DNA from 2 places in the Flavobacterium sp. DW-iso2 genome. Region 2 is predicted to be linked to the other one. Evidence: riboswitches for the same ligand, from Rfam matches in the RefSeq annotation. Region 2 holds a riboswitch; the other holds the start of a gene.
The links. Region 2 has a riboswitch for cobalamin ahead of AC4PRO_RS12735 (TonB-dependent receptor plug domain-containing protein). Riboswitches for the same ligand answer to the same signal wherever they lie in the genome.
Positions count from the first base shown of each region.

Region 1 (5,478 bases), on a different contig from region 2:
ACCCCCTTCGGCACCCGCTATTTTAGCTGGAATAATCATTGAATCAGCACGCATAAATTCTTTGGTGTACTGAATATATTCGTCCTCTTCGGGAAAAGAGGCCATTAAGCTTTCTACTAATTGATATATAAATTCTGCTTTTTGGTAGGTTTTTGGTTTTATCAAATAGAGACATGGGTGGGGGTATTATTAAAAGAATGGATTATAAATCCGCTATCGGGAGAATAGAATTAATCCGTTGGATAAAGAAAAATATTTAAATAACATTGATCTTCATAACGACAGTTGTACAACTTACTACGAAAACTCAAAACGAATTTTAACAAAATCTGGCAAATATAAGTGGGTTTTGACCTGAGGGAAAATAATTAAGCGGGATTCAAATTATAATCATAGGTACAAATATTGATGTTTCCTCACAAAAAGAAAAGGAAGAGGAAATTATAAAATCTCTTGAAGTTATTGCCGAGCAAAAGAAGAGGTTCTTATATTTTGCTCATATCGTTTCTCATAATCTGCGTTCTTATGCCGGTAATATTGAAATGTTATTGAATCTAATGGAAGAAGAAAAAGATGAAGTCAGTTTAAGGGGAACTAATTTGTATTTAGGCTCTTCATCTCGTGTGTTAGCAGAAACAATTGATAATTTAAAGGAGTTGTTGGAAGTTCAAACTGCGTTGAATCCTAAACTTAAAAAAGTAAACATAAATTTACATTTAGCAAAAGCCTTAGCTGTTTTAGAAGATGAAATTAATAAGAATAAGGTCATCATTCAAAATTCAATTTCAGATGAAGAAACAGTAATTTCTAATCCTGCATATTTAGAAAGCATTTTATTTGATCTAACATCTAATGCTATCAAATATTGTGCGCTAGGTAGAATCCCAGTAATTAGTTATATGGTGGTCTCAGAAGGATAAAAAAAAAATTAGTTATAGAAGATAATGGGGAAGGAAGGAATTTAAAATTGCATGGGGATAAGTTATTTGGAATGTATGAAACGTTGCATAATAATTATGATTCGAGAGACATTGGACTGTTTATTATACAAAACAAGATAGAAGCGACGGGTGGAAGTATAGAAGTTCAAAGTATAGTAGGGCAACGAACGGTTTTTAAAATACATTTAAATGAAGAAGTTTAGGGAAGTATATGTCATTGATGACGATAATTTTTTTCATTTTATAATACCCAATTTATTTAAAAACAACAACTTGGGTATTAATGCATCCTCTTTTTTTAATGGGCTTGAAGCTGTCGAAAAAATAAAAGAGAATATAAGTTTAGGTTTAGGCATGCCGGATGTAATTTTACTGGATATAAATATGCCAATTATGGATGGATGGCAATTTTTAGATGAGTTTAAAAAATTCAACAAGGCGACTGATAACAAAACCCATGTTTGTATAATTAGTTCATCGGATAGTAGTTCGGGTACAAATAAGGCAAAACCATATCAAGATCAAATAAAAATATATATTCTGAAACCAATAACAATTGAGGATTTCAAAGAGATATTTTAGCAAAAAAGCTGAGCCAATACGGACAAACTAAATTTTTTAAATTTAAACGAATGAACTTGATTTATTAAGGTAAGAATTAAATAGCAGCTTTGATTGGCTTTACAACGGTAATTAATTCAAAAGATCGTATCAAAGAAAATTCATATAGAAATCTATTTACAACAGCGGAGGTTATTTCCTTTCTTTGTGATGCACGAACTAGAAGGTCTGTGATCAATAGAAATAAATTATAACTATTGATAGTCATATTCTTAGTCGTGTTCCTAGTACTAACAAAGAAAGGAATCTTTTAGATTTAATCAGCTGTAGTTTTAAAGAGGTAGTAGCACGGTTTGGAGGTAACACTAGACGACCAAAGAGTACTATTTGTAAATTGTACTAATACCATGGAGTTCCATCTCGATTTTCAAAATAAAAACACCAGTAACAGCGATACTCAAAAAAATTTCGCAATCGATAAAACATTGAATGATGTTAATGGAGCTTTGTACAATTCTACTTAGAGCAATGAAACGCTTGTGATGTTCTAAAAGCAAGCAATGTACAAAGAAGGTCAGGAAGCAAAAGGATTAGCAACATTAAATATAAGTATAGAGGCTCTTATTACAGAATCTTTTGTTTTTAATAGAAGTGTTGCGTACTGGCTTAAAGGAATAAATTAGACAATTAGTACAAGGAGAATCAGATGTTGACAAAATAAATACATAAATAGGGGGCGCGCTTTTGTAAATTAAAAATGTACTAAAAGTAGTGAATAGAAATACATCTTGTTGGATTTATCGCTATCTTAGCCTTAGAGTAGTTCTTATATACTTCATCAACCGGAAAAGGCTTTACTTAACTGTAGATTAATAGGGAATCGTGTGTAAATCACGAACTGTCGCGCAACTGTAAGTAACACACCAAAGGTTTTCATCCACGAGCATCCACTGCCAAAGGCGGGAAGGACGATGGACACCGTTACAAGTCAGGAGACCTGCCTTTTTCGAATTGACAATGCTTTCGCGATTTGAAGCTTTTAGTCAGACAAATGTGTTTTTATACAAGTTCAAATATCCTTAGTAGGATAATTAGGGGTTGTCCTTTTTCTTTACGCATTTTTCTTTCTTACCATTTTTATTGCAAAAGTATTGTGAAATAATTAAAGAGCTTTTCATAATGATTATAAACCATTTAAAAAGTTACAAATGCAAACGCACAATCTTGACTATCCGCGAATTGGTAGTGACAGAGAACCTAAAAAAGCCTGCGAGCAATATTGGTCAGACAAAAATTCAAGAAAAGAACTGATACATGGAGGCAGCATAGGATGTATTGAAGACAGTCAGTTAGAACAAGAATCAGGAGTAGAGTTAAAACATTCTATTTTTTTTTGTTCTACGATCAAATTGTTGATACGGCGCCAATTTTAAGTACCATTCTGTAATGTTGTAATGAAACTAATTTATACCAATCGTAAAACAAACTTGACATGTATTTTGTGATGGACTTTGGCTATCAACAGACATTTTGGATAGTACAACATGTAAAAGGAAAGATGCTCTGATAATGACGAAAAGTACATTACTTCCGAATTTTACAAAAATCACAAATTCAATTTATTTCCAATATTTTTTTAATGAAGAAGGATAATAATGTTCGCTTTATGCCTATTTGGAAGAACTATAATCGGATTATTATCACCATGTTTTTCAGAACTAATTTTAAATTATCTAGGAACTATTTTTAGATAAAACCTTAAAAAACTAAAATACAATGACTACCGAAGAAAAAATAAAAAAAGCAGAAACACGAATTTTTAAAGCCGTTTTCCCAAGCACCACCAATCATTACGACACGCTTTTTGGTGGTACTGCAATGCAACTTATGGATGAAGTTGCTTTCATTACGGCAACACGTTTCAGCCGCCAAATAATGGTAACGGTAAGCAGCGACAAAATTGATTTCAAAAAACCAATTCCAGCAGGAACGATTATTGAATTAGTAGGTGCTGTGAGTCATTTAGGTAACACAAGTATGAAAGTGAGTGTTGATATTTTCATTGAGGAAATGTATTCAGAGCATCGTGAAAAAGCGATTACTGGAGAATTTACCTTTGTTGCGATTGACGTAAACAAGAAACCAGAGTTTATAGTTAAGAATTAGATTTTTTTAGTGCCAAGAAATTCTAAAAACAAACCCTAGGAGTTAATATATCTAGGAAATAATTTTAAGGAAATAGCAACAGGCACGGACAAATGGAATAATCGACCTTTTATGTTGCCCATCAGATCTGTCACTCAATTCGATAAAGATAATGGAATCGAATGCGAAAAAAAACAATATTTACAGCTAATAGTCGAATGTAGTTTGGTATGATGTAACTGTTGATAAAGTGATTTTAAATCGGTTTTATAAGGGAACAGGAAATTGGTTAGCCCCTAACCTTCATGAAATAGAACCGTCTCAAATTTAGTTTAGAGGCGGTTTTTTTTAAATATAAAATATTTTTTAACCTCTTCTACAAATAAAGATCTAAATTGTTTTTATAGTTTTTTTTAGACCAAGAGTTGATTTACGGTGTTGGCTTCCTTTTTTGTTTTAAAATGACTATTTTAAAAATTATGAGTTCAATTAATAAATCTAACTCAATTTATTTTGAACTTACACACTTTAAGAGACAGTGCAAGACAGTGCAAGACAGTGCCTTAAATAGCGATTAAAAAACCCACAAGATTTTCTTTTTTATTTAGTTGTAATTTTTTTCTTAATCGATAACGGGCCAGTTCAACGCCGCCGTTTGAAATGTTCATTATTTCTGCTATTTCCTTTGTAGACATGTTCATTAATAGATAAGTAGATAAATCAAGCTCTCTAGGGGAAATAGTTGGATGTTTTTCTTTTAATCTTTTTAAGAAATCAAAATGCACATTTTTAATGTGTTTTTCTAAATCATTCCAACTTTTATCGGCAGTTACCTCTTTAGTGATGCTCTTGTTTAATTTGTTAAGCTTTAACTTTGTTGAGTCGTCAAATGATTCCACATTAATATCTTTTAGTTTGTGGATTATTCCATTTAGTATTTTATTTTTCTTGACAACTTGAAGTGAGTTGTTTACGAGTTCTTTGTCTTTGGTTAATATTTTTATTTGAAGTTTATCATTTTGTAGCTTTTCAATTTCTTTTTCAAGTTTGTACTGCTCTTGTCTAATCTTAGATTCTTTTTCCAAATATATTCTTCTCTGTTCTATCGTTTCGTAATATTTATTTTTTCTAATTTTAACTTTTATTCTCCTTTGGATGAAAAGGATTGTAGCTATTATGATCGATATATAAAATAAATAAGTTAGAAAATGCCTATACCATGGAGGGGAAATCGTAAAATTAAAAGTGGTACTATCTGATTCGATTCCATAGCTATTTCGGGCCTTTAATTTCATTTTATAATTACCTTCTCTTAAGTTAGTGTATTCTTTAATTAAAGATGTTGACCATGGACTCCATTTGTCAGTAAAACCATTTAATAGATATGAAAATTCAACATTTTCAACATTTTCATAAGTAGGTGAGGAAAAGATAAATCGCACTGAGTTTGATTTATAAGGGATAGTGTAGTCGTTCAGTTTTGTTCTTCCATTACCTAATAGTAGCGTGTCGTTTGGGAAGGAAAAGCTCTGTATAAATACTTTGGGCTTTGTTATGAAGCTCTTTGATAAACTAGCGTTATAATGAGCTAATCCATCTGTTAGTCCGATAAATACATTAGCGGAATCAACTGTATTTATAGAAAGATAGTTATTGACTAAGTTACCGGTTAAATTAGAAAAAGGGGATATAGAGTTTTTGTACGTACTATTTGTGCTTTTTAGCAATACTCCTAGTGACTCATCGAATGCATACCATAAATTACCTAATCTATCTTCAGTCAGTGCGTTTATTAAGGGAACATTTTTAAATATAGCACTAATTGTCTGAT
Region 1 is NZ_JBZXDY010000005.1:135,563-141,040, forward strand. It holds gene AC4PRO_RS05390 (hypothetical protein) at 1-165, opposite strand, end outside; gene AC4PRO_RS05395 (hypothetical protein) at 558-920, shown strand; gene AC4PRO_RS05400 (hypothetical protein) at 968-1,144, shown strand; gene AC4PRO_RS05405 (response regulator) at 1,131-1,523, shown strand; gene AC4PRO_RS05410 (hypothetical protein) at 2,063-2,185, shown strand; cobalamin riboswitch at 2,335-2,521, shown strand; gene AC4PRO_RS05415 (hypothetical protein) at 2,711-2,935, shown strand; gene AC4PRO_RS05420 (acyl-CoA thioesterase) at 3,279-3,668, shown strand; gene AC4PRO_RS05425 (triple tyrosine motif-containing protein) at 4,211-5,478, opposite strand, start outside.
Region 1: linked by a shared signal. The riboswitch ahead of AC4PRO_RS05415 (hypothetical protein) and the one ahead of AC4PRO_RS12735 (TonB-dependent receptor plug domain-containing protein) in region 2 are both predicted to bind cobalamin.

Region 2 (5,478 bases):
GGCGTCGCCAACATAGATTGCATTATTCTTTACCGCAAAACTATACACCCCATAAACACCTTGAGCCGTTGTACTGAAAAGTGCCGTAGTAGGTAAAGTTGTCGCATTTACATTAGTTTTAAAAATATCAGAACCTACAGTATAATAAACATCACTACCTTCAATATCCAAATTAGAAGGATGTGTCGCAGCCGCAAAATTAATAGCACTACTTACTGTATTATTAGCTAGGTTCACTTTTACCAATTTTCCAGCAGTTTCTGACGAGGCATAACTAGGCAAACCTCCACAAACAACATATAGACTTCCATTACTTACTTCTAATGAATTTGGAACATCCCCTACTTCAATCGTTGCAGCAACCGTATTACTATCTGTATTAATCACTGATAGCGTTTTACCGTATCCATAACCTCCTTGGTGAGCTACATATACCTTGTTGTTGTATTCTAAGATTCTTTCAGGACCTTCAACTACAGGAATTTTACTGCTAACTAAATAGGTAGACAAATTAATAACGGCAACATAATCATCTGTTGCACTTCCGCCATTACCCCAGTTTGTAACATACCCTTTTCCATTTGCAAAAGCAATGAATCTAGGATTACTTAAACCACCATCAATAGTCGCCACATGTGCCATAGTGTAACGGTTTACAACTTCAATTTTATTCGAATAATTTAAAACTACAAATGCTAAATCATTGTACAAACCAACATCCTGACCCGTATCTCCCAAAGTTTTTCCCGGATTAACCAATGAAAAAATATTGTTTTGAAAAGTAACATAATCATTTGAAACATAAGATAAGGACGCATCTCCATGCCCAAAGCCACCTTGATTTAAAATCAATACACCATTATCATAAGCACCAAGCGGAGCTTCGATTTCATCATCATCTTTATTACATGATGCAAAGAAAAATGGGCTTAACAAAGCCAAGAGTACAACTTTTTTGAAATTCATTTTATTATAGTTTAAAAATTAAATTAATGGAATAATTCCTTCCAGGCATAGGCCTTGAGGCAACACTTTGATATTTTTCGTTTAGAATATTCAACGCTTGAAAACCCGCTTTAAACATTTTATTTTTACCAAACTCATAGTTAAAACCTAGATTGGTTACTTTATAATCTTTAAGTTCATAAAAATTATCAGTAGAAGTAAACACCTTGCCATTGTACAGAAACTGACAGAAAACGGATGCGTTTTTATAGGAATAAGATAAACTGGATGTAAATTTATGGTAAGGCACGTAAATGAGTTGGAACTTGGTTTCTTCATTCTCAGAAACAGTATAAGCATAATTGCTATTCCACATAATCGAGTGATTCCCTATTTTTTTATCGAAAGTAAAATTGGATTCAATCCCATAAGTAGTTACTTTCTTCGTGTTTTCAGGTTGCCAAAGACCTGAAGAGTTAGGTTTCCAACTAATCAAATCGTTAATTTTATTTAAAAAAGCAGTTGCCGAAAATCGAATGGTCTGAAAACGAATTTCTTGCCCCAGTTCGTACTGATACGCATTTTCAGGTCTTAAGTCAGGATTACCTCCTTGTTGCCAATACAAATCATTGAAAGATGGGATTCTGAAATTACGAGAAACATTTACTTTTAAATTATAGCTTTTAGTGATATCATATTTAGCCCCAAAAGAATACAAGAACGGACTATCGTAGGTATTAGTAATTTCTTTTCGCACACTCAATTCGTACTCCAACTTCTCTAATAGCTGATGCTTCATTAACAAAACACCCGAAGCTACCTGACGTTTTTTTGACAATAAATCAGAACCGTCGCCTGTAGTTTGTGTAAAGTCAATAATAGAATTCAGATCTATTTTCGAATTTAATCTATAAGATAAATCATGTTTGATAATGACTGTTTCTGCTTTTCCATGTGTAAAAAACGACTGTTCCTTATCTTCAAAATATTTATATTTCTCGGTTAGAAAAGCCACTTTAACTTTTGAGATAAACGAACCATAAAAGCCATCCCACTCTACTAAATTTCGTGTGTTTAAATCTAAATACTTACTTTTTGAAGGCGCTGTTACTGTTCCAGAAAAATGTCTTTCTCCATCAAACAATTGACTGTAAAACTTTAAAATATTCTTAGTATCGAAACGATAGCCAACATTTAGATTATAACTCGAATTTTCATATTGCCCATTTTCATTCTTCTTGGTCGTTCCTAAATAATTGTAATCATTATCGGAACTATTTCTTGAGAGACTAAGCTGACTGCTCCATTTATCATTTGACGCTACCAATCTGTAATGGCCGCCAAAAGTATTAAAACTACCGTATTGCAACTTTACTTCGTTTGAAAAGGTGTTTTTAAAATCAAGTTCATTATTCAAATGGATACTTCCACCTATTGCACTTGTGCCATAAATAGCGCTTCCTCCACCTGCACGAACAACAATCGAATTAAAATCCTGCGTGGTTATCGTATTAAAATCAGTTTGCCCTAGAAGCTGCGAATTGATATTTATTCCGTTCCAGATTACAGCGGTCTGCTGGGCTGTAGTTCCTCTAAAAGAAGGCGAAGAAACCATTCCTAGTCCGTTTTCTTTAAAATAAATAACGGTATTGTAATTTAAAAGAGACGTTAGTGATGCTTGATTTTTAGTAATAATCGAATCATTTAGTTGCTGAACCGATTGGGTATTGGAGAATTTCTTCAGTTGCGAGTCAGAAATTTTTACTTCTTGCAATGAAATAGTATCCTGTTGCGCCGAAATGAATTGGCACAAAAACAAAAAACAAGATAAAAACAGTTTATTTATAGTCATAATTTCTGAACCCTTTTTCCCGAAAGTTCGATATTAGTTAAGAAAAAAGGCAGGTCTCCTGGCTTGCGTCTTGTTGTTTACCTTCCCATTCCGAATCATCGGAACAGTGGTTTTGTAGATAACAACAAGCTTGATAGCTTACAGTTGCGGGAACAGCTTAGGTTTTGAACCTAATTCCCTTTTAATGTGATTTACAAATAATAAAATCACAACCTCAATTCGGGAGCAAAGATAGAATAATTGAATGATTTTATTAGAAACTTATTAAAATTAAAACTATTTGCATTTTAAAAATTCATAACAAACTAATAAACAGAAAATTACCGCAACTACTTATCCTTATCTTTCTTTTTAGAAAGCTTGAATATAAGCCAGACAAAACCAACCACGAAATGCAATATGATAATTCCTGCAATAACATAAATAAAGGTATTTGAATTGTCTCTCATGATTCATTTTTTTATAAAATTACTTCTTTAATATTGAAAAAAATGTATCAAATATCACACAAGATTATTTTTATTAAAACAAAACAATACTTTTGTAAAAAAATTAGATTTATGAAATTCGTCAAAAACACCCTATTCCTCTTTCTAATTTCTTTGTTGTTTCTCCAATGTAAAAAAGAGACAAATCACGAAACGAAATCAGGGATAAAAAATGAAATCCAATACGCTACAGGATTCGAAATCTATAAATATAAGGGCTATTCAATAGTTAAAATCACCAAACCTTGGCCTGGAGCCAAAGAAAATTTTACCTACGTTTTACAAGAAAAAAACGGAATTATTCCGGACAGCTTAAAGCAGTTTACCACGATTCAAATTCCTATAAAATCTATTGTTGTTACCTCAACGACCCACATTCCCGCATTAGAAATGTTAGGTGTCGAAAACACATTGGTAGGCTTCCCTAATACCGATTATATCTCTTCCAACAAAACTAGAAAACGCATTGATGCGGGACTGGTGCGAGAAGTGGGGAAAAATGAAAATCTAAATACAGAAGTACTAATTGATATGCAACCAGAAGTGATTGTTGGCTTCGGACTAAACAGCAGTAATCCTTCTTTAGATATTTTGCGAAAAAGTGGATTAAAAGTCTTATTCAATGGAGATTGGACGGAACAATCCCCACTTGGAAAAGCAGAATGGATTAAGTTTTTTGGTGCTTTATACGGGCTGGATTCCAAAGCAAATTCGGTATTTAGTGAAATTGAAAAAGAATACAATACTACTTTGGCTTTAGCCAAAAAAGCAACACAAAAACCTACCGTTCTAAGTGGTTCTATGTTTCAAGATCAATGGTATGTGCCGCAAGGTGAAAGTTGGGCTTCTCTATTTTTTAAAGATGCACAAGCCAATTACTTATGGAAAGACACAAAAGGAACTGGAAGCGTTTCCTTGCCTTTTGAAGTCATTTTAGAAAAAGCACAACAAGCAGAATTCTGGATTGCTCCGGGGGATTTTTCTTCTTTAAAGCAAATGAGTGATAGCAACCCTCATTATAGCGAATTTGAGTCATTTAAAAATAAAAAAGTATATTCGTATGCCTTGAACAAGGGTGCAAAAGGAGGTATTCTCTATTTCGAATGGTCTCCTACCCGTCCGGACTGGGTTTTAAAAGATTTGATAAAGATTTTTCATCCCGAATTAGTACCAAACCACACGCTTTTTTTCTTTCAGAAACTAGAATAAATTGAATCAGACCAATCGAAATACCGTTCTCTTTGCAATCCTAACCATTGGAATGGTTTGCCTATTTTTAATAAACCTCAGTTTAGGATCTGTTTCTATACCCTTAAAAGAAGTCTTTAATAGTCTTTTTGGCGGAACTACGAGCAAAGAAACCTGGCATTACATCATCGTTAATTATAGATTACCAAAAGCCATTGCCGCCATATTAGTAGGCATGGGACTATCGATTAGTGGTTTATTAATGCAGACTTTATTTAGGAATCCCTTGGCTGGGCCATACGTTTTAGGACTGAGTTCAGGAGCCAGTTTAGGCGTTGCGACTGTGATTCTTGGAGCGGCATTTTTGCCGGAATCCCTTGCCACTATAATGCTGTCCTCCTACGGAATTGTATTGGCATCAAGCCTAGGAAGTTTTTTGGTTTTAATGGCCGTTTTAGCTGTTTCTTATCGCTTGCGGGATACTATGGCGATATTAATTGTAGGGCTAATGTTTGGCAGTTTGACAAGTGCGATAGTGGGAACACTTACCTATTTCAGTACCGCTGAACAGTTACAAAAATTCACCTTTTGGTCGTTGGGAAATTTAGGGAATTTATCCTGGACATCCATTGGGATTTTATTCGTTTGTGTACTAATTGGACTCTTTCTCAGTCTTTTCAGTATCAAACCGTTAAATGCACTATTACTGGGAGAAAATTATGCCCGTAGTTTAGGGTTGAATTATAAAAGAACAAGGCTAATTATCATTTTTGCCACTAGCGTTTTAGCAGGTAGTATTACTGCTTTTGCTGGCCCGATTGCTTTTATAGGACTTGCCGTTCCACACATTGCAAAATTGGTTTTCCAAACCAGTAATCACACGATTTTGTTTTGGAGCACTTTGCTTTTTGGAGCTAGCATCATGCTTATTTGTGATAGTATTTCACAAGTTCCGGGCGGAGATATCACATTGCCGATTAATGCCGTTACTTCTGTTTTTGGAGC
Region 2 is NZ_JBZXDY010000019.1:3,880-9,357, forward strand. It holds gene AC4PRO_RS12730 (YncE family protein) at 1-966, opposite strand, end outside; gene AC4PRO_RS12735 (TonB-dependent receptor plug domain-containing protein) at 971-2,797, opposite strand; cobalamin riboswitch at 2,829-3,029, opposite strand; gene AC4PRO_RS12740 (ABC transporter substrate-binding protein) at 3,358-4,494, shown strand; gene AC4PRO_RS12745 (iron chelate uptake ABC transporter family permease subunit) at 4,547-5,478, shown strand, end outside.